DNA from 2 places in the Sinorhizobium terangae genome. Region 2 is predicted to be linked to the other one. Evidence: predicted binding sites of a transcription regulator. Region 2 holds the regulator's gene; the other holds the start of a gene.

Region 1 (15,310 bases), on a different replicon from region 2:
GCGGCTTCATAGAGCAGTCCCCTCAAATGAGCGTCGCCGCGCCGGGAGATATGGCCGTCATAATCGACCTCGCCGGACTGGTAGCGACGCGTGGTCAGTCCCAGCCAAGCGCCGACCGATCGCGACTTTTTAAAGTTGGCCGGATCCTCGATGGCGGTCGTGAACGAAGTTGCGGTGACCGCACCAACCCCGGGGATCGACATCAGCAGCTGACAGGCCTCGCTCTGCCGTGCGCTGGCGATGAGCTGCCGCCCAAGCTCGGCGGCGCGGGCACGCATGCTGCGCCAGGCTTCAAGAACCGGCAGGATGATCCGGGCAAGCTCTTCCTGACAGGCAAGCAGGCGCTGGACATTGTCTTCGAACGTGCCGCCTTTGCTCGGAGGAACGACCAGCCCGAACGTCTTCATGAGCCCGCGGATCTGGTTGGAGAGCTCGGTCGTGATCCTGACCAGCTTGGTCCGTGCGGCCACCAGCGTGCGGATCAGCATGCTGTCATAGCCCTTTACCCGCACCTCGCGGTAAAAGCCGACCTCGGCCAGATGGGCCAAGCCATCGGCATCGTTGGCGTCCGTTTTGTTCGGCGCCATGTCGAGCGCGGCCTTGGCGTGCCGAGCATCGATGCAGATCGCCGGAAGCCCTTCCGCGTGCAAGGCATGATAGAACCACACCGACAAAGGACCGGTCTCGAACACCACCCGCTTTGCCGTCGGCGCTCGTTTGCGGAGCACTTCTGCAAGCAGGCGCGGATCAGACGGGCATTTGCCACGCCAGATCCTCTTGCCGTCACGCCGCACAGAAATCGCCGTCTCTTTCAACGACACGTCGAGACCGATATATTCGCTCATGGTTGTTCTCCGTTCGATGCTTGGGCCCGGCGTCCAGTCGTGAGCCCGTACTTCCATCCTATCGGGGAACAACCACCTGCTCTTCAATAGCGTGACCACTTCTGGCCATCAGGGGCGACTCGCTCCCGCGATTACCCCATGTGTGAAAACGCGTTTTTGGGCGGGACATGAATTTTCAAGGTTGCGGCGTGCGAAGTCGAGACGGTCTCACCCTCTCATTGCAACGGTGCCGGCGTTCCCTACCCTTGGCAGATCGCCGGGATCGAACGCTGAGCCGAAGTCAGCCCCTTTCGAACTTTCGACGCTGATCACACTTCTGCACTGTGGTGAACGCGTAAGACCGACCCGTTGCGACCACTCGTCGATATCGCTCGGGATTTCCGGTGCTGGTCCCTTTTGCGGACATTCACAGGAAAGCGGTCTCGGGTCTCGTCCGCAGTCATTTCTTTTGCCAGTTCGCCGATCGGCAGAACCCCCACGCCCATGTATGATCCAAGACAACCGTCCGCCGCTGCAGCGGCGGACGGTTCCGGATTGATGGGACCCGACGTTCGTCCCATGAACTGAACGGTACAGCGCTCCGGCCAAAGCCATTCACTGCTCCCCTAAACACTAGCGGCTCCTGCCCACGACGATGTAGTTCAGTTTCTGCCGTTCCGCATAGGCGATCGCGGCATCACAAGACGGGAAGCGCAGTTCGACCTGAGTGAGCGTGTCACTCCCGCCGGTATAGCCCATAAGATAATCGATTGTGGGCGGGACTCTCCGTTCGAACACCAGCAGCCAAGGTCGTCTAGAAACGCGCGCCGACGTCATCACGGAACGCGATGGACGAAAGATGCGTGCTACCGCATCGATGCTCGGCCGTGGCTGGTCCTTGTCAGCCGCGGGGTGCTGGCTGTCGCTGACCTGCTCAGCGAACTTCTGGGCAGCGCTACCAGATTTTCCCTGTCGAAAACGGCGTTCCGTCATGATGTCGGTGGTCGTACCAGAATGGCCGGCCGGGCATGTCGGTGCCCGGCCGGCGGGCGGCGGTGCTATTTGGCTCTATCGATGCTGATCTGCTTGACGTTGGCTTGCGCCTTCTCGGTCTTCGGCAGCGTCACTGCGAGCAGGCCGTTTTTGAACGTTGCGGCGACCTTGTCCTCATCGACCTGGCCACCAAGAGCCAGCCGCCGTTCGAAGCGGCCGTAGTAGCGCTCTGTGAATCGGCGATCCTTATCCTCGGTTTCCGATTTCTTCTCACCGCGAAGCGTAAGCACACCATCGTCCAGCAACACCTCGACATCGTCTGGATCGATGCCCGGAACCTCCGCTATCACGCGGATCTCGTTGTCGTTCTCCTCGACCTCCACGGTCGGCCACGATCCGTTGAAGGGGGGCATGCCACCGAACGCCGATGGCTGACCGAAGCCGCGGAAGACGTCGTCGAACAGACGGTTTACATTGCGGTGCAACGACAGGAACGGATCCATGTCATCGCCGCGATAGACGCTCGGGGCCCGGCTGCTGCCACGGTTCCACGGGATCAGGTCACGTACATTCATGGCTTCATCCTTTCTTCGGTTCATTCTCTCCTTTTGGTTTGGCGCAGTCGCCCTCCCCTCGCCTGTTCGGCGACAGGCGAGGTTCGAGCGGTGGGCGCCGTCTAGGCTGCCTTGTCGCCCTCGATCTGCTTCGAAGCGGGCTTCGTCGTCTCGGCTTGGATGGCGATCCGACGCGGCTTCATCTCCTCAGGGATTTCCTTCTTGAGATTGATGACCAGTAGCCCGTTTTCGAGCTTCGCGCCCTCGACGATGACGTGATCGGCGAGTTCAAATCGGCGCTCAAACGGCCTTACAGCAAGGCCCTGATGGAGGTACTGTACCTCCTCATTCTCCGACTTCGCGGCGTTGACCACGAGCATGTTCGCCTCGTGGGTGATCGTCAGATCGTCCTCGTTAAAACCTGCCACCGCGATGACGATGCGGTATGCATCTTCGCCGAGTTTGACGATGTTATAGGGCGGCCAGGTGTCGACGTTGAGACTGGCGTTTTCGAGCAGGTCGAACATGCGGTCAAAGCCGACGCTTGACCGGTAGAAGGGGGTGAAGTCGAAGCTTGTTCTCATAGCTACATCCTCCGTAGAGCAACATAGATACGAGGGAGCGCCAAGAAGCCCGGCGCTCCCTGACTACGCCGACCCCATTTGGGCGTCGACAAAAATGAGTTGGGGACTCCAGACCGTCGCGTCAAGAGGGTGTCGAGCCCATTCAAGCCTCGGCGCACGTGAAATGGCGCTGTGAAATCACGGCATTAGCACTCAATGTGGTCGAGTGCTAAAAAATTTCATCGCCCCTCTTGAAACTAAAAAAACAGAAACCAGATCGATTGGCGCGATGCCAAAACATCGTGCGTCCCGCGTCGGATTCGAGTCGGATGCGGCGCGGAGGAGCTTCTGTAACATCTGTTTGTCCACGAGGAGAGCGACATGACGTTCCGTCCTTTGCATGACCGCATCTTGGTCCGCCGCATTGAAGCCGAGGAAAAGACGGCCGGCGGCATAATCATCCCCGACACGGCGAAGGAAAAGCCGCAGGAAGGTGAGGTCATCGCCGTTGGCCCGGGCGCGCGAGATGATAGCGGCAAGCTTGTCGAACTCGACGTCAAGGCGGGCGACCGCATCCTGTTCGGCAAATGGTCCGGCACAGAGATCAAACTCAACGGTGAGGAACTTCTGATCATGAAGGAATCCGACGTGATGGGCGTGATCGAGAGCGAAACCTCGGCGAAGAAGGTCGCCTGAGAGCCGGCCCGATTGAAGGAGTAGAAAAATGGCTGCCAAGGAAGTGAGATTCCACACCGAAGCCCGCGAGAAGATGCTGCGCGGCGTCGACATTCTCGCCAATGCGGTAAAGGTGACGTTGGGCCCAAAGGGTCGCAACGTGGTGCTCGACAAATCGTTCGGCGCTCCGCGGATCACCAAAGACGGCGTCACGGTTGCCAAGGAGATCGAACTTGAGGACAAGTTTGAGAACATGGGCGCCCAGATGGTGCGCGAAGTGGCGTCGAAAACCAGTGATATCGCCGGTGACGGCACGACCACGGCAACGGTGCTCGCCCAGGCAGTCGTCAAGGAAGGTGCGAAGGCCGTGGCCTCGGGCATGAACCCGATGGACCTAAAGCGCGGTATCGACAAGGCCGTTGACGCCATCGTTGAGGAATTGAAGACAAACGCGCGGAAAGTTACCAAAAACGACGAGATTGCTCAGGTAGGCACGATCTCTGCCAACGGCGACACCGAGATCGGCCGATTCCTCGCAGAAGCGATGGAAAAGGTCGGCAATGAAGGGGTGATCACCGTCGAGGAAGCCAAGACCGCGGTCACGGAGCTCGAGGTCGTGGAAGGCATGCAGTTCGACCGCGGTTACCTCTCGCCTTATTTCGTGACCAATCCCGAAAAGATGCGCGTTGAGCTGGAGGAGCCCTATGTGCTCATCCACGAGAAGAAGCTGTCCAATTTGCAGGCGCTGCTCCCGGTTCTCGAAGCCGCTGTTCAATCCGGAAAACCTCTCCTCATCATCGCCGAGGATGTTGAAGGAGAAGCGCTCGCGACGCTCGTCGTCAACAAGTTGCGCGGCGGCCTGAAGGTGGCTGCAGTGAAAGCTCCTGGTTTTGGCGATCGCCGCAAGGCCATGTTGGAGGACATAGCGATCCTCACAGGCGGAACCGCTATCTCCGAAGATCTTGGCATCAAGCTCGAGAATGTGACGCTCGAAATGCTTGGCCGCGCCAAGAAAATTGTCGTCGAGAAGGAAACCACGACGATCGTGGACGGCGCAGGCTCGAAGGCGGAGATCCAGAGCCGCGTCGCCCAGATCAAGGCGCAGATCGAGGAAACCACTTCGGACTACGACCGCGAGAAGCTGCAGGAGCGGCTGGCCAAGCTTGCCGGCGGCGTTGCCGTCATCCGCGTCGGCGGCTCGACCGAGGTTGAGGTGAAGGAACGCAAGGACCGCGTCGATGATGCAATGCATGCCACACGGGCGGCGGTCGAGGAGGGAGTTTTGCCTGGCGGTGGTGTGGCTTTGCTGAGAGCCGTCAAGGCGCTGGATGGCGTTCAGACCGAGAACGCTGATCAGAAACACGGCATTGAGATCGTCCGACGTGCAATTGAGGCGCCGGTACGCCAGATTGCCGAAAATGCAGGTGCTGAAGGCTCGATCATTGTCGGCAAGCTTCGCGAAAAAACCGAATTTGGTTACGGCTGGAACGCCCAGACCAACGAATTCGGTGATCTTTACGATCAGGGCGTGATCGATCCGGTGAAGGTCGTTCGCACCGCCTTGCAGGACGCTGCCTCGGTCGCCGGCCTCCTGATTACCACCGAGGCAATGGTCGCCGAGAAGCCGAAGAAGGAGGCGCCGGTTCCGCCGATGCCGCCTGGAGGCATGGACTTCTGACGAAAGCGATGGGTCCGCGCCCGAGGGGCGCGGACCCCTGGTGGAGCTGTGAACTGATGCCTCGGCCCTCGATGGGCAGGGCGTTCGAATATGGTTGGAGCAGGTTGGCAGGAGCCCTGGACGAGGCTCCGATGAGGCTGGACCCGAGGCCCGCCTATCCGCTCCGAAGGAGGATCTGAAGAATCGGGGCAAAAATGATCACGCGTTCGTCGAAATATGTTGGCGTATTCGCCGCACTCGTCCTCGTGCTGGACCCTGCGCCGTTCCCGGCGGCGCAGCCGCAGCCCGCCATTTCGGCAAGCACTCAACAACGGTCGCTCGCCGATGTCCTGGAGGAGGTTACGCCGGCGGTTGTCAATATTGCGGTGAGGTCACGCGCTCCCGCCGAAACCAATCCTCTCTACAACGATCCCTTCTTCCGCCGCTATTTCAACCTGCCGGAGCAGCAGCAGCAGCGGCTAAGCGCCGGTTCTGGCGTCATCGTCGACGCGGATAAAGGTTATATCCTCACCAATCACCACGTTGTCGCGGACGCCGGGGAAATTGCGGTAACCCTGAAGGACCGCCGCCGCTTCACCGCCGAGCTGGTCGGCAGCGATGAGGCAACCGATATAGCGTTGCTGAAGATCGACGCGGACAAGCTGAGGGCGCTTCCGTTTGGCGATTCCAATGCCCTTCGGGTCGGCGACCCGGTCGTCGCGATCGGCAATCCGTTTGGGCTTGGTCAGACCGTCACCTCCGGCATCGTCAGCGCCCTTGGCCGTGGCGGGATCAATGTCGAGGACTATGAGGACTTCATCCAGACGGATGCCTCGATCAATCCCGGCAACTCGGGAGGCGCGCTGGTCACTGCGGACGGCCTGCTGGTCGGCATCAACACCGCGATCATAGCGCCAGCCGGCGGCAATGTCGGCATTGGCTTTGCGGTTCCGATCGCGATGGCGTCGGCAGTGATGGAGCAACTGATCAAGCATGGCGAAGTGCGGCGCGGCCGGATCGGCATCTCCGTTCAGGATCTGACGCCGGACCTGGCCGAAGCGCTCCACATAGAGGAGAGCTCCGGCGCCGTCGTCGGAAGCGTTGAGCAGAATTCACCGGCGGCGCATGCCGGGCTTCAAGCCGGCGATGTCATCACCGCCGTCAACAATCGCAAAATCACCGGCTCGGCAGATCTCCGCAATCGTATCGGCCTGGCTCAGATCGGATCGCAGGTCGAGATCGAATATCTCCATGATCGGGCTCGCAAAACGGTGACAATGCGCATTGAGCCGGCCGAGGCAAAAGCTGGGGCCGAGGCGATACCCGCTTCCCTGCAGGGCGCGCAGTTCCAGGATGCGGCGGGTAACGTGGTTGTCTCCAGCATTGAGGATGGAAGCGCGGCAGAGCGATCGGGTTTGCGCGCGGGCGACGTGATCGTTGCCGTCAATCGCCAGCGGATCGCGACCGTCGCGGAGCTCGCCGCGGCGTTAAAGGACGCCGGCGGCACGATTGCGCTCGATCTGTTTCGCGGCGGCTCAAAACTGTTTCTGGTGATCGGTTAGGTCGCCGCGCGCATGGATATCGAACGTCGAAGGGAGAATGAAATGAGGACAATTGCTCGATGGATCACTGCAGCAGCATTGGCCCTTGGAGCGACATTTGCATGCACACCGGCTGTTGCTCAGGACCAGCGACAGGAAGTCGCCAAGCTTACCGGCTTCTGGCTCACGACACCGCATCCGGAACTGGCGATCCGCCCGGGAGAAACCGAAACAATTCCGCTGACGCTGCGCAATGCCAATCTGCCGCCGCAGCGGGCCTCACTTGAAGTTACAGGCATTCCCGATGGTTGGAAATGGTCGCTGAAGGGCGGCAACCGCGAGGTCTCGGCTGTCATGGTGGCGCCAGATGCGACACAGGAAGTTAACCTCGAACTGACGCCGCCGGAGGGCGCTAGCGGCGAGCGCGTTCCGATTAACGTGAAAGCGCGATACGCAAACCAGACCGCCGATCTTCCCCTTGTGGTGAAACTATCGGAGGCGGCGGAGGGTGGCTTGGAGCTGAAATCCGAGCTGCCGGCGCTGCGAGGTACGGCCAGCTCCACATTCAGTTTCAAGATCGAAGCCACCAATGACGGCGCGGAAGAGAACCTCTTCAGTCTCGCCGCCAATGTGCCCGATGGATTTCAGTCACGCTTCAAGCGCGGCTATGGCTCGGAAGAGATTACCGGCTTGCCGATCGAGGCCGGGGCGAGCGAGAACGTGACATTGGAAGTAACACCGCCGAGGTCAGCACCGGCTGGCCGCTACCCGGTCGTGGTCGAAGTGGCGGGCGGTGGAGCGAGCGCTACGACCGAGCTCAGTATTGAAGTAACCGGCCAGCCCGACGTTACATTGACTGGGCCGCGGGAACGCCTCTCCGGACAGGCAGAGGCTGGCAAGGAAGCGAGCTTCCCGTTCACACTCGCCAACAATGGCAGTGCGCCTGCGACCGACATCGAACTGTCGGCTAGTCCCCCATCAGGCTGGAAAGTCGAATTCGAGCCCGACCGCGTCGATCTGATCGCGCCCGATGCTACGAGGCAGGTGAACGTCAGGATTACCCCTTCTGAAAAGGCAATAGCGGGCGACTACATGGTCTCGGTGCGTGCGAGCGGCGGGCCCGTGTCGGAGTCGGCTCAGTTCCGCGTCACTGTAAACACATCGACGATCTGGGGCATGGCTGGACTTGGCGTCATCGCAACCGCGGTGCTCGTCCTCGGCCTGGCGGTGATGAGGTATGGACGGCGATGAGCACGATGGTCATAGAGGCAAAAGGACTGATGAAGCGCTACGGCTCCACCGTGGCTGTTGCCGGAATCGATTTGTCGGTTCGTGCCGGAGAAGTCGTCGGCTTGCTCGGACCGAACGGCGCCGGCAAGACGACCACGATCCTGATGCTGCTGGGTTTGACCGAGCCGACCGAGGGGAGCGTGCATATTCTCGGTAAGGACCCGCTGCGCCAGCCGCTCGAGGTAAAGCGAGAGGTCGGCTATCTGCCTGACGCCGTCGGATTCTACGACAGCATGTCAGGACGAGAAAACCTCGCCTATACCGCTCGCCTTGCCGGCATGTCTGCCGATCTTGCCCGGGAAAGCATTGCCGCGGCGCTCGACAAGGTGCGGTTGGCGCAGGTGGCAGACCGCCATGTCGGCACCTACTCCCGTGGCATGCGTCAGCGACTCGGCCTTGCCGAACTTCTGATGCGCAAGTGCTCCGTCGCCATCCTGGACGAACCGACCTCCGGCCTCGATCCACAGTCCACCCAGGAATTGCTCGACCTGATCCGGGCGCTGAGCCGCGACGGCATGACGATCCTGCTATCGTCGCACATGCTCAACGTGGTGCAAACGGTCTGCGATCGCATCGCGTTGTTTAGCAACGGCCGGATCGGTTTTCTCGGCACCATCCAAGAGCTCGCCGATAAGATCGGTGGAGGCGCATTCATCATCGATGTCGAGGCCGATGGCGTCGACCTTTCCGAACTAGGCACGTCGGCCGAGGGCGTGAAGTCGATCGTGGCTGGCCGCCGGGGTCATTGGCTGGTCGAAGCCGAACGCGATGTCCGCCCGGAGCTCGCCCGCCTCGTCGTGGATGCTGGCGGTTCCCTGAAGAATTTGGACCTGCGCCGCGCTCGGCTCGACCAAGCCTATAATCGGTTTTTCCGGGAGGTTGTCCATGACGCGTGAAGGCTCACCCTTCAAAGGCACGGCAACGATCGCGTTCAAGGAAGCGGCCGATCATATGACCAGCGCGCGGATGCATCTGATCATGCTGCTCGTGCTGCTCACCGCAATCGGCGCCGTCTATGGCGCGATCGGGCGCATCACCGAAACCACTGCCGAGGATCCTTTCCTGTTCCTGAAGCTGTTGACGGAGGCGCGCGAACCGCTTCCATCCTTCGCCGCCCTGCTTGGCTTTCTGTTGCCGTTGATGGCGATTGCGTTGGGTTTCGACGCGGTCAACGGCGAATACGCCCGGCGAACGATGAGCCGGCTCCTGGCGCAGCCGATCTACCGCGATGCGGTGCTGTTCGGAAAATTCCTCGGTGGCTTGCTTGTCATTGCGATCGCGCTGCTGACGCTCTGGCTGCTCATGACGGGCCTCGGCATCCTGTTCCTCGGTCTGCCTCCGTCGGCCGCCGACATCGTGCGGGGTGTCGCCTATCTGGCCGCGACGCTCGCCTACGCCGGTGTCTGGCTGGCGCTGGCGATCGCATTCTCGACCTTGATCCGCTCGCCGGCGACCTCGGCGTTGGCCGCCTTGTCGGTCTGGCTGGTGCTCGCGGTGTTCTGGGACATGATCGCGCCGCTGCTTGCAAGCGTGCTGGCCCCTATTGATCCGCTCGATCCGATGACTGTGGTCACGCAGTTCGAAACACAGCAGGCCGTCAGCAGGTTCTCGCCTCAGACGCTTTACGGCGAAATCACCGGGATGCTGTTGAACCCCGCGGCGCGATCGGTGGGCCCCTTGTTCTTCGATCAGGTCCAAGGCGCGATCGCCGGCGCACCGCTACCGACCCTGCAAAGCCTCCTGGTCGTATGGCCGCAGTTCGCGGGACTGGTCGCTGCGATGATCCTGCTGTTCACCCTGACCTATGTCGTCTTCCAGCGTCAGGAGGTCAGGGCATAACGGTTGCCAGGCGCTTCGTCACCCGCAAAGTTGATTACCCATGAATGGAGGAGAACGATGGAGCATGATCGCTTTCGACATCCGGTATCAATCTTCGTGGGACTCGGATTTCCGGCCGAGATTCACGGCGTCAGCGAGGCCTACACCTGGCTGAATGAGTGGCCGCCGTCAAAGCGGAATCCAACCCACGCCATCGCGCTCAATGCCTGCAAAGCGGCACTTGCGGGCGAGATTGATGCCGAGACCGCTCGCATGGCGCTTGTTGCCTGCGCGCGACGGGCAAATCTCCTCGCGCCTGACACCGGCACGATCGTGGGCGCGAATAGACCGACGCAGTCGACACTGTATCGCAGGCCGGTGGCTGCAAAGGGGTCGTTTGCGAGAGGGGGCGAAATAGTACCATATGCGATCGGGAGGGGTACCTTAAGCGACCGTGACAACTTCACACGATAGGGATTTTGGCGGGTTTCGGCAAGCGGCCATCGAAAGAACGCGCAGGCATGGCTCGATTGAGCCCATTGCAGCCGTTCGGTTCGTCGGCGAGCGCGCCTGCCAGAGTGATCGTTCATTCCTCGCCTTGAAGGGATCGAACCATCGATACCGCAATTCGCATGCACCATTTTCGGCGCCGACACGTGCGGTTGGAGGACATGGTTCACCAGCCGCCGCCTATGCTAGTTACTCCAAGCCGAATCATAGCTCCATGCCTCATACGTTTCGATCCGGCACCTGTCGGCGGACTTCACTTCAAGCGAGGTCAGGTCTGTGACCTTATAGGTACGGCGCGTGCCGCAGACCGCGCCCCCATTGGCGAAGACCTCGACGACGCCGCGGTCGAAGAACAACGTCAACCGTTCGAGCGTCAGCGGCGCTGAGCGGTACTTGATGTCACCATTGTCCTCCGCCACGGCCAGCTCAAGTCGGCGGGCGCTGTGAGCCAACCTAAAGCTCTCCCCGTCGCTGCCGCGCGCGATGATCTGAACTCCATCCAGATCGCCTGCCAAAGACAACTCGACGGGGCACCCCGGTTCGCATGCGAATTGGCAAGGTGCAGTCTGTCGAAGAGTGCGGGCGCGCAGGCGCTGGCAGCCCTTCTCCGGCATCATTGTCAAATTCCGTTCGGCGTCGAGGCCGAGCACGCGCGGGAGCGACAGCTCCCCGCTATAGGGCGAACCTCCCGGCTTCCGGAATTCCCAATTGAAGAGCCAGGCAAAAGCGATCTGGCGGTCTTTTGCCAGGAAGCTCTGCATTGCGTAAAAATCGGTGCCGAAATCCAGTTCCTGCAAAGCCGGGGTCGCGGGCATGAAGCGGTCGCCCTCGAATGTGCCGACCTGCGCGTAAAGCAGGTTATGACGGCCGGTTTCCGGCTCAGTGTATCCTACAAAGCCCATCACCAGCACATGATGACCATCGAGCTCGAAGAAATCCGGGCACTCCACGCAGCGCGCGCCGTGCCGGCGAAAATGCTCGGGAGCGCGATAGAGGACGGACAAGAATTTCCAGTCCTCGCCGTCCTCGGACCCATAGAGCAGGACGGCTGGATCACCATCGATCGCCGCGCCGAGCACCATCCGATATGTGCCGCAGGCCGCATCATACCAGACCTTGGGGTCACGGAAGTCTTGGGCGATACCGTCGGGACCATTGACAAGCACCAGTTTGTTGGCATCCGGACGCAGGAGATCGGTCGATGGCAGCACTCGCTTCTGCACCTCCTTGTAGTCCTTGAACAGGTCATAGGCCGGCAGCCGCTCCGTGTAGTAGAAGCTGAGCTTGCCCTCGGGGCCGACGAAGGCACTTCCCGAGAAGGCGCCGCCGGTGGCGCCCAGCGACCAAAGATTCTGTTCCGGATGCAGGAAGACCGGCAGATGGATCCAACGGTAGAGGTCGTCGCTGACGGCATGGCCCCAGTGCATGGGTCCCCATTCAGATTCAACGGGGTGGAACTGGTAAAACAGGTGATAGCGGCCGTCGACGAAACACAACCCGTTCGGATCGTTCATCCAGGCCTGAAACGGCGAGAATCTGAGCTGCGGGCGATTTGCGTCGCTCTCGTACCACTCCGGCCAGGATGTCCTCGGTCGAGCGATGACGCGGCCATCGCGCAACTCTAGGAAAGTCACGCCCTTCTCAGCGACGTCATCCGGATTGAAGCTGTATAGCAGTGGAATTTCAATGGCGCCATCGTCCCATTCTAGCGTGAGCGGGCCGGCCGCATAATGGGTATAGGAATAGAATTGAAAATAGGGCGGCAGCTGTGCGATCCGGTAAAGGACCCCATTGCCGGCACGCAGAACGAAGGCATCGGCGTCTTCTTCCGGAGCTGATTTTCCAGGCTTTTGCCGAGCCCAGATCTCGAACCGCACGCCGTGCTCAGCATCCAAATGCACCCTGTTCTTCATTCGATGATCTCGTTGATGACTTTTCCGAATAGTCACTGAATTTCGAGAGTCTGCGCTCGGTCTATATTGAAACTCTGCCCCTTTTCCCAGGAACTGGAGTACTCCTAAAGGCGTTCATTGTTTTGTCCATCTCAACCTGTTCGTCATTTCCTGAATCCAGGACTGTATTCCGTACCGACCCCCTCTGCACAAGTACCGTCGTTACTTCGAGCGCCTTCAAGTTGTTAGTTGAAAGCAATGCGCCCACTTGCGTTGAAAAACAGGCACTGTTTGGTGCATCATTGATTTGTGATATTTCGGTTGTCGCCACGATGTGATTATTGGCTATGTAATTGCCGCTGCCCGAAACCACATTAATTATCACCGGCTTTACGGCGAGAGGCCTGATATATTGAGTATCTATTGTCTCTGAAATGTGATTCGCAATTATCGAATTGTTGCTGCCGTCAATTTGCATAAGGCCGAACAGATCATCCAAGCCGTTATCGTACTTCTGCATGGGCGCCCATGGCTCGCGATCTCGCAAAAAGTGATTTGAGGAAACCAAATTTTCGCAACAGTTGGCAGCAAAAACCAACATTCCGGGATAAAACGAATGGAATCTATTTCCGGTGACCGAGGAACGCATCACGCCGGAAAAATAGACACTGCTAGCACCTCGAGGGAATACGTTGTTTGAGGATACTAGAATGCCCCCATACTTTTCAGCATAAATGGAATGTCCCCTATATCCGGCTCCGACAAAATTATTTGCTATTCTTGAGGCCTGCCCCATACCTTTCAATTCGATACAGTTTCCGCACTCAGCAATGAAATTGTTGTCTATCGCCAGCGCATCTGCATCATGAACAATAACTCCATGCTCCAGATAGATAAGACCCATCCCCGTTATTCGGCATGAGTCATTGGCGCTGCCTACATAGATTCCCGTTTTGCCGTTCTTATATGTATTTTCTGCATCATTTTGCCCCGAACCATCGTCAATGAAATGTAGGCCATCAATGCAAAAGTCAGCAAACTCCACAGAGCTTATACGAGGATTTCCGGTACGCTTAACATAAAACGCGGCTCCAGCAGTCTCACCGTCGGCGGCCTCTGGAGAGATGTCCACAAGTATACGACTACCGCCCGGCCACACCTCGTGCCACCGTGCCAGCTCGTTTGCGGCTGTGTTGAAACGGATGCTCGAAGACGTAAAACCGTGTCCAGAGCCCACAATTTTCAGATAGCTCACGTCTATAACGACTTGAGTGGCAAGACGGTAATCGCCTGGCGGTATATAGATAACTGCTCCAGGTTTTCCGCCATCATTTAGATCGGAAACAGGTTGCCTGCTTTTGATGTCTGCAATGATGCTATTGATGACCGCTCCAATATCCTCACGGGGATTACCTACGGGATACTTCGTTACGTCGTAACAGTTCTCGCTAACCATTGTTAATGTCTTCTCGGACATTTCTTACTCCAGAGCGGTAGTAGACTGATGTTCTTGATTGGCTTGTTGCTTGCAAGCCGACTGGGGAATGCGTTCAACCAGCTCTCTGTTTTGGTTTGTAGTAAGCTCGTAGCTGGAGATCCGAAGGAGTCGCATGTGATTGGTGGCAGTAGAGGCGCTAGTCATTCTTGTTTTTTCCTGGCTATACCATCACCAGATGCTGGTGCGGGTGTCCGGTTCAAAGAAGTGAAGTTCTTCGGCATCGACAGCGACGCGCGCGATGTCACCTGCGCGTACCGTGCTCTTCGGAGAAAAACGGGCTACAGCAGCTTTTTCGTCGCCGATGTCGGCGACGGCGTCCGGGTCGCCGGCATCGACCCAAGGTGCGTCGATATTCAGATGCACCATGGATTCAGAACCTAGCGCCTCAACAAGAGTGACTGGGGCTGAGATCTCGGCCGAAGAAGGCCGAACGGCGGCGTCGTTCATGTGCTCGGGCCGGACACCGACAATGACCTGACGGTTAGACGCACCGTTGAGCGAGGGGCGATATTCGAAGACCCGCTCAGGGATTTCGAAAGTGTTGCTGCCCAGGGTCAGGGTCCTTCCGTTCAGAACGGCCTCGTACAAGTTCATCGAGGGCGATCCGATAAAGGCGGCGACAAAGACATTGTCAGGGCGATTGTACAGGTTTTGCGGTGTGTCGACTTGCTGAAGCACGCCGCCTTTCATGACAGCTACGCGGTCACCCATCGTCATCGCCTCGACCTGGTCGTGTGTCACGTAAATCGTAGTGACATTCAGTTTTCTTTGGAGGCTGGCGATCTCGGCGCGCATCTGCACGCGCAGCTTGGCATCGAGGTTCGACAACGGTTCATCCATCAGGAAGGCCGCTGGTTTGCGGACGATCGCTCGTCCCATGGCGACACGCTGACGCTGGCCTCCTGAAAGGAGTGCCGGCCTGCGGTCGAGCAAAGTCGTCAATTCGAGGGTGCGTGCGGCTTCGTCTACGCGGCTGGCAATTTCGGTCTTCGGCAGCCCCGCCATCTGCAGGGGAAAGGCGATATTTTCACGCACTGTCTTGTGGGGATAAAGCGCGTAGGACTGGAACACCATGGCGATGTCGCGATCCTTGGGATCGACATCGTTAACTAACCTGCCACCGATCCTGAGTTCACCGCTAGTAATGCTCTCCAGGCCAGCGATCATCCTGAGCGCCGTCGACTTTCCACATCCCGACGGACCGACGAAAACCATGAACTCGCCATCCCTGATGTCGAAGCTCAGATCGTGCAGAGCGTGAAAACTGTTTCCGTAGACCTTGTTGATATTGCGCAGTTCTATGGCGGACATGCTTCTGCCTCCCTCATCCCTTTACAGCGCCGAATGTCAGGCCGCCGACGATCTGCTTTTGAAGTGCGAGCGTTACGACGATCACGGGAAGCGAATAGAGCACCGCGGCTGCGGTCATCGCTCCCCAGGCAAGCCCGTAGACCGAGTTGTATTCGGCGATGACAATCGGTGCCGTTTTCGTAGC
Region 2 (15,310 bases):
CCATGCCGAAGTCGCGGGTGCCGTCTTCGCGCTCGGCCCAATTGGCGGTATAGACGCCCGGCGCGCCATCGAGGGCATCGATCGCGAGACCGGAATCGTCCGAGAGCGCCGGCAGGCCGGAGGCCCTTGCCGAGGCAAGCGCCTTGATCGTGGCGTTTTCCTCAAACGTCGTGCCGGTCTCCTCCGGCTCGATGAAGTTGAGATCGGCGGCCGATTTCGCCTCGAAGCCGAGCGGACCGATCAGGTCGCGGATTTCGCGGATCTTGCCGGCATTGTGGCTCGCGACGACGAGCGTCTTGTCATCCAGTTTGCGCATTCTTTTTCTGTTCCATCAAGGCGGCTGCAGCCGCATTCAATCAATCGCCCAGAGGCCCGGCTCCGCGCATTCCAGGCTGTTGCCGGCCGGGTCGCGGAAGTAGAAGGAGCGGGCGCCGTTGGGCCAGCGGATGTCCGCTTCGATTGGAATACCGGCGGCTTCGAGTTTTTCCTTCCATGCGTCGAGCGCCTGCGCGGCGACCCGGAAGCACATGTGCCCCTTGCCCGTCGTCCCGTGGGGCGGCACGGGGAGCGCCGCCCCGGCCGGTGGCGGCTTGATTGTTTCGGCGGGATTGAAGATCAGGAGTATGCCTGCGCCGCAGCGGAAGAACACGTGCCGATTGCCGGCACGGGTGATCCGCTGCAAGCCGAGCAGCGTACCGTAAAAGGCCTCGGCGCGATCGAGATCTTCCGCATAGAGCGCAGTTTCGAGAATGCCTTCCAGCGCCGGGGTCAAATCTCGTCCTTTCGATCAGCCAGCGATTGCCTGCTTCTGCAGCGCAATGAGTTCGGCGATGCCGTTCTTGGCGAGCGACATCAGGCTTGCGAATTCCTCTTCGCTGAAGGGTTTGCCCTCGGCCGTTCCCTGGATCTCGACGAGGCCGCCGCTGCCGGTCATGACGAAATTGGCATCCGTCTCGGCGGCGGAATCTTCGAGATAGTCGAGGTCGATCACCGCCTGGTTGGCGAAGATACCGCAGGAAATGGCAGCGACGTGGTCCTTGAGCACGCGTTCGACCTTGACCATGTTGCGCGCCTCCATCCACTTCAGACAGTCATGGAGCGCGATCCAGGCGCCGGTAATCGAGGCTGTGCGCGTGCCGCCGTCTGCCTGGATGACGTCGCAATCGATCGAGATCTGACGTTCGCCGAGTGCCGGCAGATCGACGACGGCGCGGAGCGACCGTCCGATCAGCCGCTGGATCTCCTGCGTGCGGCCGCTCTGCTTTCCGCTCGCCGCCTCACGTTTCATCCGCTCGCCGGTCGCACGCGGCAGCATGCCGTATTCGGCCGTGACCCACCCCTTGCCGCCATTGCGCAGCCAGGCGGGGACCTTTTCCTCGAGGCTCGCCGTGCACAGCACATGCGTGTCGCCGAAACGCACGAGGCAGGAACCTTCCGCATGCTTGGAAAAATTGCGCTCGAAGGAAACCTTGCGCATTTGGTCGGTTTTTCTGCCGGATGGCCGCATCGTCAACTCCTGTTTTCTCTGCTGAGCCTTCTAGAGCATGGCGGACGCAAAGGGAACCGGCAGATATCGGCTGGGGGGATTGATTTTTCCCTTTTGCCATAACCGGCGCGGCCCACTATATTTCAGCTTGATAGGAATGACTGCTGCACGGAGTGATATGGTACTGCGCAATTCCGGAGCGAGAGAGATCGCGGCGGCGCTGGATGAGCGTTCCGGTGAAATCTTTCGCCGCATTGTGGAGACCTACCTGGAGAGCGGTGAGCCGCTCGGGTCGCGCAATCTGTCGCGGCTGCTGCCAATGTCGCTTTCACCGGCTTCCGTGCGCAATGTGATGAGCGACCTCGAGCATCTTGGCCTCATCTACTCGCCCCATGTCAGCGCCGGCCGCCTCCCGACCCAGACGGGTCTGCGCTTCTTCGTCGACGCTTTCATGCAGGTCGGAAACCTTTCGGCGGAGGAGCGCGCTTCGATCGAACGGCAGGTTCGCCGGGGCGATCGGGACCAGCCGGTGGAAAGTCTGCTCGCCGAGGCGAGCCAGATGCTTTCGGGCATGTCGCGCGGTGCGGGTCTCGTGATCACGACCAAGAGCGATCCGGTGCTGAAGCACGTCGAGTTCATCCGGCTGGCGCCGACCAAGGCGTTGGCGGTCCTCGTGGGCGAACACGATCAGGTCGAAAACCGCATCATCGAGCTGCCGGCGGGCGTCACGAGCGCGCAACTGACCGAGGCCGCCAATTTCCTGAATGCCCATCTTGGCGGGCAAACCATCGCCGAGGTGCGTGCGCAATTGCAAAAGCTGAAAGCCACCGTCCGCGGCGAGCTCGATATCCTGTCGCAGGACCTCGTCGAACGGGGCTTGGCGATCTGGTCCGGCAGCGAAGGCGACGAAAAGCCGACGCGCCTTATCGTCCGTGGCCGCGCCAACCTGCTCGAGGGACTGGAAGGGGCCGAGGACATCGACCGCCTTCGCATGCTTTTCGACGACCTCGAAAAGAAGGACAGCCTGATCGAGCTTCTCGACCTCGCCGAGAGCGGCCCCGGCGTGCGCATCTTCATCGGATCGGAAAACAAGCTATTTTCGCTCTCCGGCTCGTCGCTGATCGTCGCGCCTTATCGTGACAGCGACGACCACATTGTCGGCGCGGTCGGCGTCATTGGCCCGACCCGGCTCAATTATTCGCGGATCGTCCCTATGGTCGATTACACGGCGCAGTTGATGTCGCGCCTGTCGCGTTGAAGCGGCAATTCCGGCTTAGCGGCATTCCACCCTTGATTTTTCGACCCCAAACCTCGATATCGGCTTCAAATCCAGACAAGACCAAGGTCGAGCAAAGCGGCTTGCGCTTGCTTGGCGATGTCGAAGACAGAAAAGAGACATTCCGGAGAACGTCATGACCGACGACACGAACAAACACGGACCTGAGGCGACTGCGGCAGAAGAACCTGTGAACACCGCCACGCCGGAGGCGGAGGTGCAGGAAGTCGAGCCTGCTGCGGCCACGCCGGATCCGCTGGAGCTCGCCAAGGCGGAGAATGCGGAGCTGCGCGACAAATACCTGCGCCTGGCCGCCGAGATGGACAATCTGCGCCGTCGCACCGAGCGTGACGTCAAGGATGCCAAGTCCTACTCGGTTGCCGGCTTCGCGCGCGACATGCTGGCCGTGTCCGACAACCTGCGTCGCGCCCTCGAGGCGATCCCGCCCGAAGCGAAGGAAGCGGGTGAAGCGGGGCTCAATGCCCTGATCGAAGGCGTGGAAATGACCGAGCGCTCGATGCTCGCAGCGCTGGAGCGTCATGGTGTGAAGAAGCTCGATCCTACCGGTCAGAAGTTCGATCCGAACTTCCATCAGGCGATGTTCGAAGTGCCGAACGCCGAGGTTCCAAACAACACGGTCGTCCAGGTCATCCAGGCGGGCTATGTCATCGGCGAGCGCGTGCTGCGCCCGGCGATGGTCGGCGTTTCCAAGGGCGGCCCCAAGGCCGCCGCGACCGAAAACGGCACGCCGTCGGCCTGAGCCTGCCGGTAAGTTGAGGAAATTTGAAACGCCGCGCCTCCTTTGGAGGTGCGCGTTTGTCGTTTCACCGATCCGCTCAGGCAAACAGCTGCCGGAGATGATCGTTGAGGAAGCGGCCTTCGGGATCGACCCGGGCGCGGAGCGCGCGGAAATCGCCGGCGCGCGGATAGAGCGCCGTCACGTCCTCGGCTCCAAGGAAGTGCAGCTTGCCCCAATGCGGCCGCGAGCCGTATTGGCGCAGGATCGTGTCGACGTCCTTCAGGTATTCCCAGTAGTCGGTGCCGGGCTCGCCCGAGACCGACAGCGTGATGGAATCCTGCTCATAGAACGGGCTGATCCAACCGGAATCGCCGGCCGTGAAACGGTACTCGATCGGATAGATGCAGGTCGGATGCTTTTCGAGCATCAGCTTGCGCACCGCCCGGACGGCATCCTTGCCGTGCGCGACGGGGACCGCATATTCGAGTTCGTGGAAGTTGGGTACGTATTCGATCGGGTAGATTTCGGAGGAATAGGCGATCTTTTCGAATGCCTGCTCCATCGGCGGCCGGTCGGTGATGTCGATCACCTTCATCTCGCAGACGTCGGACGTCTCGCCGGTGGTCGAAACCGCAGCCGTGTCCGGCAGGCAGTAGCAATGCCGGCTTTCGGGCACCGGGCACCAGAAGAAGCCGAAATGGCGGTGCTTGGCGGCAAGCTCGTCGTGCTGTTCCATGCACTCGTCGAAGTCGCAGCGCCAGAGCTTCTCATGCAGATTGTAGGCGTCCATCGTCTGAAGGGTAATTTCAGAGATCACTCCGAGCATGCCTACGGAAACACGTGCGGCTTCCAGGAGGTCCGGCGTCGTCTCGTCGACGACGAGAATGCTGCCGTCGGGCTGGACGAGGCGCATGCCGACGATCTGCGAGGCCATGTTTCCGAGCTTGGCGCCGGTGCCGTGCGTGCCTGTCGTCAGCGCACCGGCAAGGGCCTGGCTGTCGATATCGCCCTGGTTGATGAGTGAAAGCCCGCTCGATTTCAGGACCTTGCCGAGCTGATTGATCGTCGTCCCCGCCTTGACGGAGACCCGCTTGCGCGCCTGGTCGATGTTGACCACGCCCTGCATGCCGGAAAGCGTAAGCAGCAGCCCGCTTGTTGCGACGACCGGGGTGAACGAGTGGCCCGATCCGGCGCAGCGGACATTGAGTCCGAGCGCGGTTGCCTCCCGGACCATTTCGGCAAGCGCCGCTTCGCTCTCCGGTGCGCCCTTGTGGCGCACGATGCATGATTGGTTTCCGACCCAGTTGCGCCAGTGGCCGCCCGAATCCAGCATTCCTGTCTCCCCTCTTTCAGACTGCCGTGAAGCAATTGTCAACGAACAGATGCGTACCGTTGACGAAGCTCGCCTCGTCGCTTGCCAGGAACAGGGCGGCGTTCGCGACCTCCATCGGGTCGCACATCCGCCCCTGCTGGGCGGCGATCGCCGCCTCGGACACGTCGACGCCGTATTTGCTGAGGCCTACGATCTCACGCTTGCCGTGGTCGGTGGCGATGAAGCCGGGGCAGACGGCGTTGCAGCGGATACCCCGGTCGCGGAATTCGACGGCGATTGCACGGGCGAACATGTGGCAGGCGCCCTTGGTGGTGTCATAAAGCACCTCCATCGGCGTTGCGGCGACGGCGGAGATCGACGAGGTGCAGATGATGCTGCCGCCACCCGCCTTGAGCATGCCCGGGAGAACCGCTTTGGTCATCAGGAACATGCTCTTCACGTTCACGGCCATCAGCCGGTCCCACTCCGCTTCTTCCGTTTCGAGGAAAGGGCCGACCGCAAGTATGCCGGCATGGTTGAAGAGCACGGTGATCGGACCGAACGCGCTCTCGACGGCATTGACCGCGGCAGTGACCTCGGCGGACACGGAAACGTCGGCAGCGGCGAAGACGGCTTCGCCGCCCTCGGCCCGGATCGCTGCCGCCACCTCTTCGCCCTTGCTCTTCGGCAGGTCGACGATGCCGACCTTGGCGCCCTCGCGAGCAAAGAGCTGCGACGCCGCCAGCCCGCATCCGCCGGCGCCCCCGCTGATCAGCGCAATTTTTCCCAAAAGCCTGCCTGCCATCACGCTTCCCCTTTCCGCCCGCTTGAGCTTGGCGCTGTAGGCAGGCCGTCATCGCATGTTTCGGCAATTATTGTTGACGAAGCGGGGGCTGTCGATATCCCATGGGGGATACGGAGACGGGGGGACGCTCAAGCGATGCTGGCACGGGAATCGGCAGACATCTCCACGATGATCAGGTTTATCGGCACGCCGGATTTCGGCGTCGCGCTCGATGCCATGCTGCGCGCGATCGCGCCCTTCGACCTGTCGGTCGTCTTTGCCTTTCCCTATGATGCACGCCCGATCCTGCTCCACGACGGCTACACGCATGGCGTCTCGCCGCAAGCATTGAAGGCCTATCTTGGTGGCGCCTATCTGCTCGATCCGTTCTACGTTGCCTGCAACAATGGCCAGCCGGCAGGTCTGTGGCGGATGCGGGAGCTTGCGCCCGACCGGTTCTTCCAGTCGAACTTTTCGTCGTCGAGCGAGGTGCATCCCTGCGTGTCGATGGAGTCCGGATCATTGATCGAGGAGGTGGGCTTCGTCGTTCCGCTCGGCGAGGCGACGCAGGCGACCTATTCCCTGATGCGCTGCCGCGATGGTGCGCCCTTCAGTGACCAGGAACTGGAGCGGCTGAGGCTCTACGAGCCGATCGTGCGTGAGGCGATCCGGTCGAACTGGCGTCAAAGCGGCATGGCGGTAGCGGGCGCGGCGGGAAACGCGTCCGATGCCATGGAGCGAGCCTTCGACAGTCTGTGTGCGGACCGGCTTACCAGGCAACAGCGCACGATCGTCCGGCTGATCCTGCGCGGCCACAGCAATCTATCAATTGGAAAGACGATGAATATCGCCGAAGGCGCGGTTCGGATCCACCGCAAGAACATCTATCGTCGCCTCGGCATTTCCGGCCAGGGCGCATTGTTTCGGATTTTCATCGATCATTTGAACCGCCGTCAGCTTTATTGACGGCGGCCGTTCATGCGGCGTGCGAAGTCGTGTCGTCGTTGAGCAGCGTGTAGATCGCGCTGGCGGAGTCGCTCGCCCTGATCTTCGCGACCATGTCGTGATCGCGAAGCACGCGAGCAATGCGCGAGAGCGCCTTCAGATGATCGGCACCGGCGCCTTCGGGCGCGAGCAGCAGGAATACGAGATCGACCGGCTGGTCGTCCAACGCCTCAAAGTCGACGGGCGTGTCGAGCCGCGCGAAGATGCCGACAATCGAGGGAAGGTTGTTGAGCTTTCCGTGCGGGATGGCGATGCCGTTGCCGACCCCGGTGGAGCCGAGCCGTTCCCGCTGCAGAATGACGTCGAAGATTTCACGCTCCGGAAGTCCGGTGAGTTTGGATGCTTTTGCCGCCAATTCCTGAAGGAGTTGTTTTTTCGAGTTGGCCCTCATGGCCGGGATAATTGCATTTTGATGCAGCAAACCTGCCAATGCCATTCTTTTGTCCTCGTTCGCCGGTTAGAGCCCGACAACATCATCACAAATGTGTCTTGCTGGCTCTAACCATCTTTATATTGGCGGTTACCATGCACAGAAAAGTCGGGCTTTTTCCGGCTGTCCGCGTATATGAGCGGCGGGGAATGCGGGCTTCCCCGACATTCCCCTGTCCCACTCATGCCTTGATATTGGCGGCGTCAATCCAGCCAATATTTCCGTCGTTACGCCGATACACGATGTTCAGATCTTCCTTGCCGGGGCTGCGGAACATCAGCACCGGTTCGTCCGTCATATCGAGTGCCATGACGGCGCTCGCGACGGACATTGTCCTCAACTGTTTCGTGCTTTCGGCAACGATGGTTGGTGCATAATCCTCCGGGACTTCTTCGTCCTCGTAGGGCACCGAGTCCATCACCGTGTAGGCCACTTCGGCGGCATTCTGCCCGTTGCCGTTGTGGTGATCCTTGAGCTTACGCTTATAGCGCCGGAGCCGCTTCTCGATCCGGTCCGAGGCCGCATCAAAGGCCGCCTGCGGCTCATTCGCCTGGCCATTCGCCTGCAATACCACGCCCGTGTCGAGATGAAGTTTGCAGTCGGCGCTGAAACGCGATCCAGACTTTTCCACAGTGACCTGGCTTGAATATCCTCCATCGAAATATTTGGTAACCGCTTGGTCGATCTGCTCCCCGATTCGGGCGCGGAACGAATCGCCGATTTCCATATGTTTGCCGGATACACGCACACTCATGGAGTTTCCTCTCTCGTTCGTGATTTGCGCGTCCAGTCTATTCCAAGCGCCTTCGTCATCCAAGCTTTTCACGCAAGGGCGGCGCGTCTGCACCGCGGTTCGGCCGCTCGGCAACCGCCGAAGTGGAGTAGGTCCTCGGCGATTGCGGCGCGCTCTTATCGCTTGTGTCGCAAGGAGTCAATTGCGGGTCGCAAAAAATCCGCATTCGCGGTCAAATGCACGGCGCTCGAGATCACGATGATTTTAGGTCGGATCGACCTAAAATCGTGAATGTGATCGATTCTAATAAGTTGAGACGCGGGATGCGGGCGGAAAACCGCACACACATTTCCTCATCCCGCTCTACCAGCGCCGTGCGTCCTTTAGGACGCACAAAGGACGCTGTAACTCTTTGATCCCACGCATCGTGCTTTCCGAAAATCGGGTCCGATTTTCGGGCCGATGCGCCTAGAAGCCAGCCGCCTTGGCAAGCGCGCGCTTTTCACGTCGACGCTGGACCGAGGAGGGGATATTCATCGCCTCGCGATATTTGGCCACAGTGCGCCGGGCTATGTCGACGCCGGCCCGCTTGAGCAGATCGACGATGTCGTCGTCGGAAAGCACCGCTTCTGCGCTCTCCTGCTGGATCATGGTACGGATGCGGTGACGAACGGATTCCGCCGAGTGGGCGTCCCCGTTCTCGGCCGAGCCGATCGAGACGGTGAAGAAGTATTTCAGTTCGAAAAGCCCGCGCGGTGTCAGCATGTACTTGTTCGAGGTGACGCGGCTTACCGTCGATTCATGCATCTTGATCGCGTCGGCCACCATCCTGAGATTGAGCGGGCGAAGGTGGTCGACGCCGTTGACGAGAAAGGCGTCCTGCTGGCGTACGATCTCGCTCGCCACCTTCATGATCGTGCGGGCTCGCTGGTCGAGGCTGCGCGTCAGCCAGTTGGCATTTTGCAGGCAATCACTGAGAAAGGCCTGATCGGCACTGTTCTTCTGGGTCCCGCGCGAGATCGCGGCAAAATAGTCGTGGTTGACGAGAACCCGGGGCAGGGCGTCGGGATTGAGCTCCACCAGCCAACCTCCATCGGGTCCGGAACGCACGATGATGTCCGGCACGATCGCCTCGGTGACGCTCGTCTCGAAGCTGGTGCCGGGCTTCGGATCGAGCTTGCGGATCTCGGCAAGCATATCGACGAGATCTTCTTCGTCGACACCGCAGATCTTCTTGAGGCTTGCGAAGTCGCGGCGCGCCAGGAGCTCGAGATTGTCGATCAACGCCTCCATTGCCGGATCGAGACGATCGCGTGCCCGCAACTGAATGGCAAGGCATTCGCTGAGCGTGCGTGCGAAGACGCCCGGCGGGTCGAATTGCTGCAGGCTGAGAAGAACGCGCATCACATCGTCGCTGGTCGTGCCGAGGCTCGCCGCCGTTTCGGCGAGGTCGGCGTTAAGGTAACCCGCCGCGTCGAGCTGGTCGATGAGGTGCTGCGCGATAAGCCGGTCGCCGGGGGCGGCCAGTGCGAGGGGCAGTTGTTCCAGGAGGACGTCCCTCAAGGTTTTTCGGCTGGCGACGAAATCGTCGAGGTCGTATTCCTCGCTGCCCTCACCTTCGCCGCTACCTGGCATCGACTTCCATTGGCCGAGCAGTTCCGGTGCATCGGCGCGTTGCGGTGGCGTGTCGTCCGGGAAGACATTGGCGAAATCGGCGTCGAGCTGTTCGCTGAGCCTCTCGCCCGGGCTCGATGTCGCACTGTCGTAAAGGTCGCCCTGGCCGGCAACCTCATCCGGCTCCGTCTCGCCGGAAACGGGTGAGGGATCCTCGCCCGCGGAGCGATCCTGGGCCGTGATCATCTCGTCGCCCGCCTGAAATTCGAGCAGCGGGTTTTTTTCGACTTCCTGCGCGATGAACTGATTGAGCTCCAGGTGGGTCATCTGAAGCAGTTGGATCGACTGCATCAGTTGCGGCGTCATGACCAGCGACTGAGACTGGCGTAGATATAGGCTGGCAGACAAAGCCATGCTGACGCGTAACCCCCGTCACGATCTCCGATGGCCGTGTCGCCAGGTTCTCTCGACAGGCCTTTTTATTAGTTGGCCCAAAAATTGCTTATTAAGGTGTTTTGGTCAAGCACGGCTGCGGGCGGAAGTGGCGGATTCGCCCGCAATGTCGTCTATAGGCTGAAATTATCGCCGAGATAGAGGCGGCGGACATCGGGATTGGTGACGATGTCGTTGGCGCGGCCGTGCGTGAGAACTTCACCGGCATGGATGATATAGGCCCGGTCGATAAGACCGAGGGTCTCGCGGACATTGTGGTCGGTGATAAGCACACCAATGCCGCGCGAGGTCAGATGTCGCACGAGCGCCTGGATGTCGGCGACCGAGATCGGGTCGACGCCTGCGAAGGGTTCGTCGAGCAGCATGAAGGTCGGATCGGTGGCAAGCGCCCGGGCGATTTCCAGGCGCCGACGTTCGCCGCCGGAAAGCGCGATGGCGGGCGATTTGCGCAGGTGCGTGATCGAAAATTCACCAAGCAGGTCATCGAGCTTGGCTTCGCGCCGGTCGAGGTTCTGGTCGTGGATCTCCAGCACCGCGCGGATGTTTTCCTCGACCGTCAGCCCACGGAAAATCGACGCCTCCTGTGGCAGATAGCCGACGCCGAGGCGGGCTCGGCGGTACATCGGCATCGTCGTGACCTCGTTGCCGTTGATCTCGATCGAACCCTCGTCGACCGGCACCAGGCCGGTGATCATATAAAAGCAGGTCGTCTTGCCGGCGCCGTTCGGACCGAGCAGGCCGACAGCCTCGCCGCGGCGCACGACGAGCGAGACCCCGTTCACGACGCAGCGCGAACGATAGGATTTCGTCAAGCCGCGGGCGATCAGGGTGCCGTCGTAGCGCGCCTTGTCGACCGCATGAACGGCGCTGGCGCCCGCCGACGGCTTTTTGACCCGTTTGCGTTTGTGAAAAAAAGGAATCTGCACGAGCGGTCTACGTCAGTTCTGCTTGCGGGACTGCGGGTCAAGTTGGATCTGCACGCGGCCGCCGCAGGCCTCGAGCTGTGCTTCGCCCGTATCCATCTGTACGTTCAACTGGCAGCCGACGAAGACGTTCTTGCCTTCCGACAGGACGACCTTGTCGCCCTTGAGCACGATCGTCTGCTCGGTCATGTTGACAAGGCCGCTGTCGCCCGTCGCCTGCTGCGCTCCGGAACTGAGGAACACCTTGTTGCTGACCTCGATCCGATCGATGTCGGCATTGCCGCTCGTCACCGTAGCGCCACTTTCCGTCTTGTAAAAGACGGTCATGTTGCCCGCCTGCAACGTGGTCGTGCCCTGGACGACCTTCACGTTGCCGGTGAAGATCGCCTTGCTCTCGGGATCCTTGATCTCGAGCTTGTCGCTCTCGATCTGGATCGGCTTGTCGTTCGAAAGCTGAAGGCCCTTCATCCGGCTGGAGGTGGCCTGCGCGGAGGCGCTGGTAACAATCATCAACGCACCGAGTCCGGCGACGGCGAGACTGGCTGAAAGTCTAAAAAAAACGGCAGGTTTGACCGACATAGGTGCACCAGGTCCTATTTTGCGTTCTTGCGGATGGTGCTCGGGTCGACGTTGACCTTGACCATGCCCTCAAATGTTACAATACGTCCCTTATCTGTCATTCGCAGCGTCTGCGCAATAATCGATCCGCCGTTCATGCTGATCGCGATCGGGCGCTTCGTTTCCATCTCGCCGGCATTGATGTCCAGATAGGCGGACTGAAAATCGGCGTTGACGCCATTATTCATGGAAATCGTGAACGGTGCGTTCATATCGAGCGTGTTGGCGCCGCGATCGTAGATGCCGCTTGCCGCGTCCACCGTGGCGATCAGCGTGTCGTTCACCGGCATTTCGGCGTGAATGGTTTCGAGCGTGATGAGGTCCGGGTTGACTATGTCCTGAAGCGCACGCTGCGCTTTCATGGAATAGCTGATGTCCTGCTTGTTGCGGCCGGAGATGGCAGGATTCTGCATGACGATCTTGCCGTTCTCGATCGTCGCCGTCTCGAGTTGCAGCTCTTCCGGCAGGAAGGCGCGCACGAAGGAGACGGCCACGAAGATCATCGCGATGACGCTGGCGGCAAGCGGCAATATGACCTTGAGGCGTCTCACGCGCGCAGAGTGCCGCGCCGCCGAAGCGTAGGCATCGGAAGAACTCGTGCCCGAATCTGGAAAGATTCCGGGAAATCGTGCTTCGTTCAGCATGGAGAGGCCTGTCGGTTCCCTTGAGTCTCGGCGGCCCCGGAGGATCCGCATATACATACAATGGCGTAAGTCACCGCGAATATGGTTATTTTCCTGTCGTCCGACAATGGAGCGACAAAAACTTTGAAAGGCTGCGAAAAAGACGGTTGCGGCTTTTAACGGCCATCAACCACCGCTATCTAATGTGCCGCGGCTCGCGCAAATAGCATGTTCCGTTGGAAACTGACAGGACCTCGAGCCAAGAAAAACGGGAGAGACCCATGGACGAACTTGCCATAGCCGATCGTCGCAGCCTGCGCCGCAAATTGAGCTTCTGGCGTTGGGCGGCTGCCGCAATCCTGGTGGGCGTGGGCCTCGTGCTGTATGCCTTCTCTGGCTGGAGCGAGGTGACCGGGCGCGCGCGCCAGCACGTTGCGCGCGTTGCCGTCTCGGGCTTGATCCAGGACGACCAGGAGCTGGTCGAGCGGCTGGAGCGGATCGCCGACAACGATTCGGTCAAGGCGCTCATCGTGAAGATCTCGTCGCCGGGCGGCACCACCTATGGCGGCGAGGTCATCTACAAGGCGATCCGCAAGGTCGCCGCGAAGAAGCCGGTCGTTTCGGACGTCCGCACGCTTGCCGCCTCGGCCGGCTACATGATCGCGCTTGCGGGCGACCACATCGTCGCCGGCGAGACCTCGATCACAGGCTCGATCGGCGTCATCTTCCAGTATCCGCAGGTCAAGGCCCTGATGGACAAGCTCGGTGTCTCGCTCGAGTCGATAAAATCGCGGCCGCTCAAGGCCGAACCATCTCCTTTCCATCCGCCGAGCGAGGAGGCGAGAGCGATGATCCAGGCGATGATCGATGACAGCTACGGCTGGTTTGTCGATCTCGTGGCCGAACGCCGCAAGATCGCGCGGCCGGACGCGCTCGCCCTTGCCGATGGCCGCATCTTCACGGGACGGCAGGCGCTGAAGGACAGGCTCGTCGATACGCTCGGCGGGGACGAGGAGATCAGGGCATTCCTCGCCAGCCGCAACGTCCCGAAAAGCCTTCCGGTGGTGGACTGGGAGGCGCCGCGCGGAAACCTGCCTTTCGGCCTCGGCGGCGTCGTCTCGGAGTGGATCAAGGCTTTGGGATATGACGCTTTTCCGGCGATGAAGGGACTCGAAAAAATCGGCGGCGAGAAGTTGTTTCTTGACGGTCTTGTTTCGGTTTGGCAGGTTGAGTGACAAGAGGAGACGGCGCCATTTGTTGTCCTGAGCCGGAGGCTCGTTTGGCTCAGAGCGAGCGTTGTGACGCCAGTCGAAGCCACGAAACTGACAGAAAAAGCAAAAAATCAAGGGGGCGACAGTGATCAAGTCAGAACTGGTGCAGATTGTGGCCGCACGCAATCCGCATCTCTACCACCGCGACGTCGAAAATATCGTCAATGCGGTTCTCGATGAGATCACGGATGCGCTGGCGGCGGGAAACCGCGTCGAGTTACGCGGCTTCGGTGCCTTCTCGGTCAAGAACAGACCGTCGCGTTCGGGTCGCAATCCGCGCACTGGCGACTCCGTCTTCGTCGAGGAGAAATGGGTGCCCTTCTTCAAAACCGGCAAGGAACTGCGCGAGCGGCTCAATCCCGGCATGAACGGCAACGACGACGACTAGATCGCGATAATTCGGATCGATGAAGCGGTGGAGTCTTTCCGGCAGGCGAGAAAGGCTACCCTTGAACTCTGGGCGTCGGGCCTTGCGAAGACTGTCGCGATTTTCGCGGACCGATGCGACAGCAGGAACGGATGCATGCTCAAGAAACTGATCAATATCGTTATACTGGCGCCGCTGGGGATCATCCTGATCGTACTGAGCGTTGCCAATCGTCAGTCGGTAACCTTCGCGTTCAATCCGTTCAACCCGGCCGACAGCGTGCTTTCCGTTTCGGCCCCCTTTTTCGTGTTCCTGTTTCTCGCCGTCATCGTCGGCCTGATCCTCGGGGCGGCGGCGACCTGGCTCAGCCAGGGAAAATACCGTCGCCGCGCCCGCAACGAGGCAAACGAGGCATTGAAATGGCATCGTGAGGCGGAAAAGCACCGCAGTCAGGCCGAAAAACTTGCATCGCAGACGAGCCTGCCTGCGCCGCAGAACTGATCCTCCGCGTGTTTAGTTGCGCATGACCGGCGGGCTGCTCAGCTTGCTGCTTCCGCCGCACCCCCGCTGACCGCCAGGTTGAAATCCGCGAAGAATTGCTGCGCGAGCTTTCTCGATGTCGAATCGATCAGGCGCGATCCGAGCTGCGCGATTTTCCCGCCGACCACGGCCTTGACGTTATAGCGCAGCAGCGTTTCATCACCGGCCTCGTCAAGCGTGACATCTGCACCGCCCTTGGCAAAACCGGCGATGCCGCCCTTGCCTTCGCCGGATATCGTGTAGCTCTGAGGCGCATTGAGGTTGGAAAGGATGACATGACCGTTGAAGGTCGCCGAAACTGGTCCGATCTTGACCTTGACCACGGCCGTCAGTTCCGTCGGCGATATCATCTCGAGCGACTGGCAGCCGGGAATGCATCGCCTCAGGATCTCCGGATCGTTCAAGCATTGCCAAACTACGTCGCGCCGCGCCGCGATGCGTTCCTCGCCGGTCATTTCCATGCCTGTTCCTCCCGTCCTGCTCTTGGGCTTCGATCTTGGCAAATCGGAAACGGCTTTGCCAAGAGCATCGGCAGTGCTATTTGCACGGTTTAAGCGTATCGCCCGCCCGACAGAGGGTGTGAAGGCCGGTTGGCTGCGGCTTCGACCTATGAGCGGATACGTCGAGTGGTTTGATTGAAGTCCAAGGATCAGCGCGTGAAAGAAAAAGATCGGCGGTCGAAGAACGCCTCGGTCACGGCGGCGAAAGGCCGGGGCGCTGAGGCGCGTGGCGGCCGCCACGAGCAAAGGCACCTGCCTGCGAAGGGCGGCTACAAGGCCAGGAGCGGTGGACCGCCTGCAAAAGCCGCACCGGACAAGGGCGAGCGGCAGCGTTCCGCTCAGGAGGCGCTTCCAGCGCGTCCCGTCCGGCAAAGAACGGGCGACAAGCCGGCCGAGACCGTGCCGCTCATTCTCGAAACCGCGGCGACGGCGGGCTACCATCTGATCGACAGCGGCAACGGTGAGAAGCTCGAACAATACGGTCCCTACCGCATCGTCCGGCCCGAAGCGCAGGCGCTTTGGCCGAAGGCGCTGCCGGCCTCGATCTGGGAGAAGGCCGATGCCGTGTTCACGGGCGATACCGACGAAGACGGTATGGGGCGCTGGCGTTTCCCGCGGGAGGTGCTGGGCGAGACC

What was found. The regulator HrcA, encoded in region 2, represses chaperone genes, less so after heat shock. The targets are predictions, from matches to a motif close to GTTAGCACTCNCNNNNNGNGAGTGCTAAC.
Region 1: the regulator HrcA is predicted to act here: its motif matches at 3,140-3,168, upstream of groES (co-chaperone GroES).

The regions. Positions count from the first base shown of each region.
Region 1 covers NZ_CP121660.1:723,895-739,204, reverse strand. Annotated here, with positions in the region: gene QA637_RS22190 (IS110 family RNA-guided transposase) at 1-845, opposite strand, end outside; gene QA637_RS22185 (NADH dehydrogenase ubiquinone Fe-S protein 4) at 1,458-1,817, opposite strand; gene QA637_RS22180 (Hsp20/alpha crystallin family protein) at 1,883-2,392, opposite strand; gene QA637_RS22175 (Hsp20 family protein) at 2,494-2,955, opposite strand; gene groES (co-chaperone GroES) at 3,316-3,630, shown strand; gene groL (chaperonin GroEL) at 3,659-5,287, shown strand; gene QA637_RS22160 (DegQ family serine endoprotease) at 5,482-6,828, shown strand; gene QA637_RS22155 (NEW3 domain-containing protein) at 6,871-8,058, shown strand; gene QA637_RS22150 (ABC transporter ATP-binding protein) at 8,055-8,993, shown strand; gene QA637_RS22145 (ABC transporter permease) at 8,983-9,936, shown strand; partial or broken gene QA637_RS22140 (DUF982 domain-containing protein) at 9,994-10,263, shown strand; gene QA637_RS22135 (GH32 C-terminal domain-containing protein) at 10,611-12,338, opposite strand; gene QA637_RS22130 (NosD domain-containing protein) at 12,400-13,773, opposite strand; gene QA637_RS22125 (ABC transporter ATP-binding protein) at 13,984-15,126, opposite strand; gene QA637_RS22120 (carbohydrate ABC transporter permease) at 15,140-15,310, opposite strand, start outside.
Region 2 covers NZ_CP121659.1:7,109-22,418, forward strand. Annotated here, with positions in the region: gene rdgB (RdgB/HAM1 family non-canonical purine NTP pyrophosphatase) at 1-316, opposite strand, end outside; gene QA637_RS00045 (VOC family protein) at 353-772, opposite strand; gene rph (ribonuclease PH) at 788-1,507, opposite strand; gene hrcA (heat-inducible transcriptional repressor HrcA) at 1,665-2,744, shown strand; gene grpE (nucleotide exchange factor GrpE) at 2,899-3,522, shown strand; gene QA637_RS00065 (D-arabinono-1,4-lactone oxidase) at 3,599-4,834, opposite strand; gene QA637_RS00070 (SDR family NAD(P)-dependent oxidoreductase) at 4,851-5,618, opposite strand; gene QA637_RS00075 (response regulator transcription factor) at 5,754-6,563, shown strand; gene ptsN (PTS IIA-like nitrogen regulatory protein PtsN) at 6,574-7,038, opposite strand; gene hpf (ribosome hibernation-promoting factor, HPF/YfiA family) at 7,214-7,786, opposite strand; gene rpoN (RNA polymerase factor sigma-54) at 8,234-9,793, opposite strand; gene lptB (LPS export ABC transporter ATP-binding protein) at 9,946-10,758, opposite strand; gene QA637_RS00100 (LptA/OstA family protein) at 10,771-11,334, opposite strand; gene lptC (LPS export ABC transporter periplasmic protein LptC) at 11,349-12,017, opposite strand; gene sppA (signal peptide peptidase SppA) at 12,278-13,231, shown strand; gene QA637_RS00115 (integration host factor subunit beta) at 13,353-13,655, shown strand; gene QA637_RS00120 (lipopolysaccharide assembly protein LapA domain-containing protein) at 13,791-14,135, shown strand; gene QA637_RS00125 (SRPBCC family protein) at 14,174-14,635, opposite strand; gene QA637_RS00130 (class I SAM-dependent methyltransferase) at 14,831-15,310, shown strand, end outside.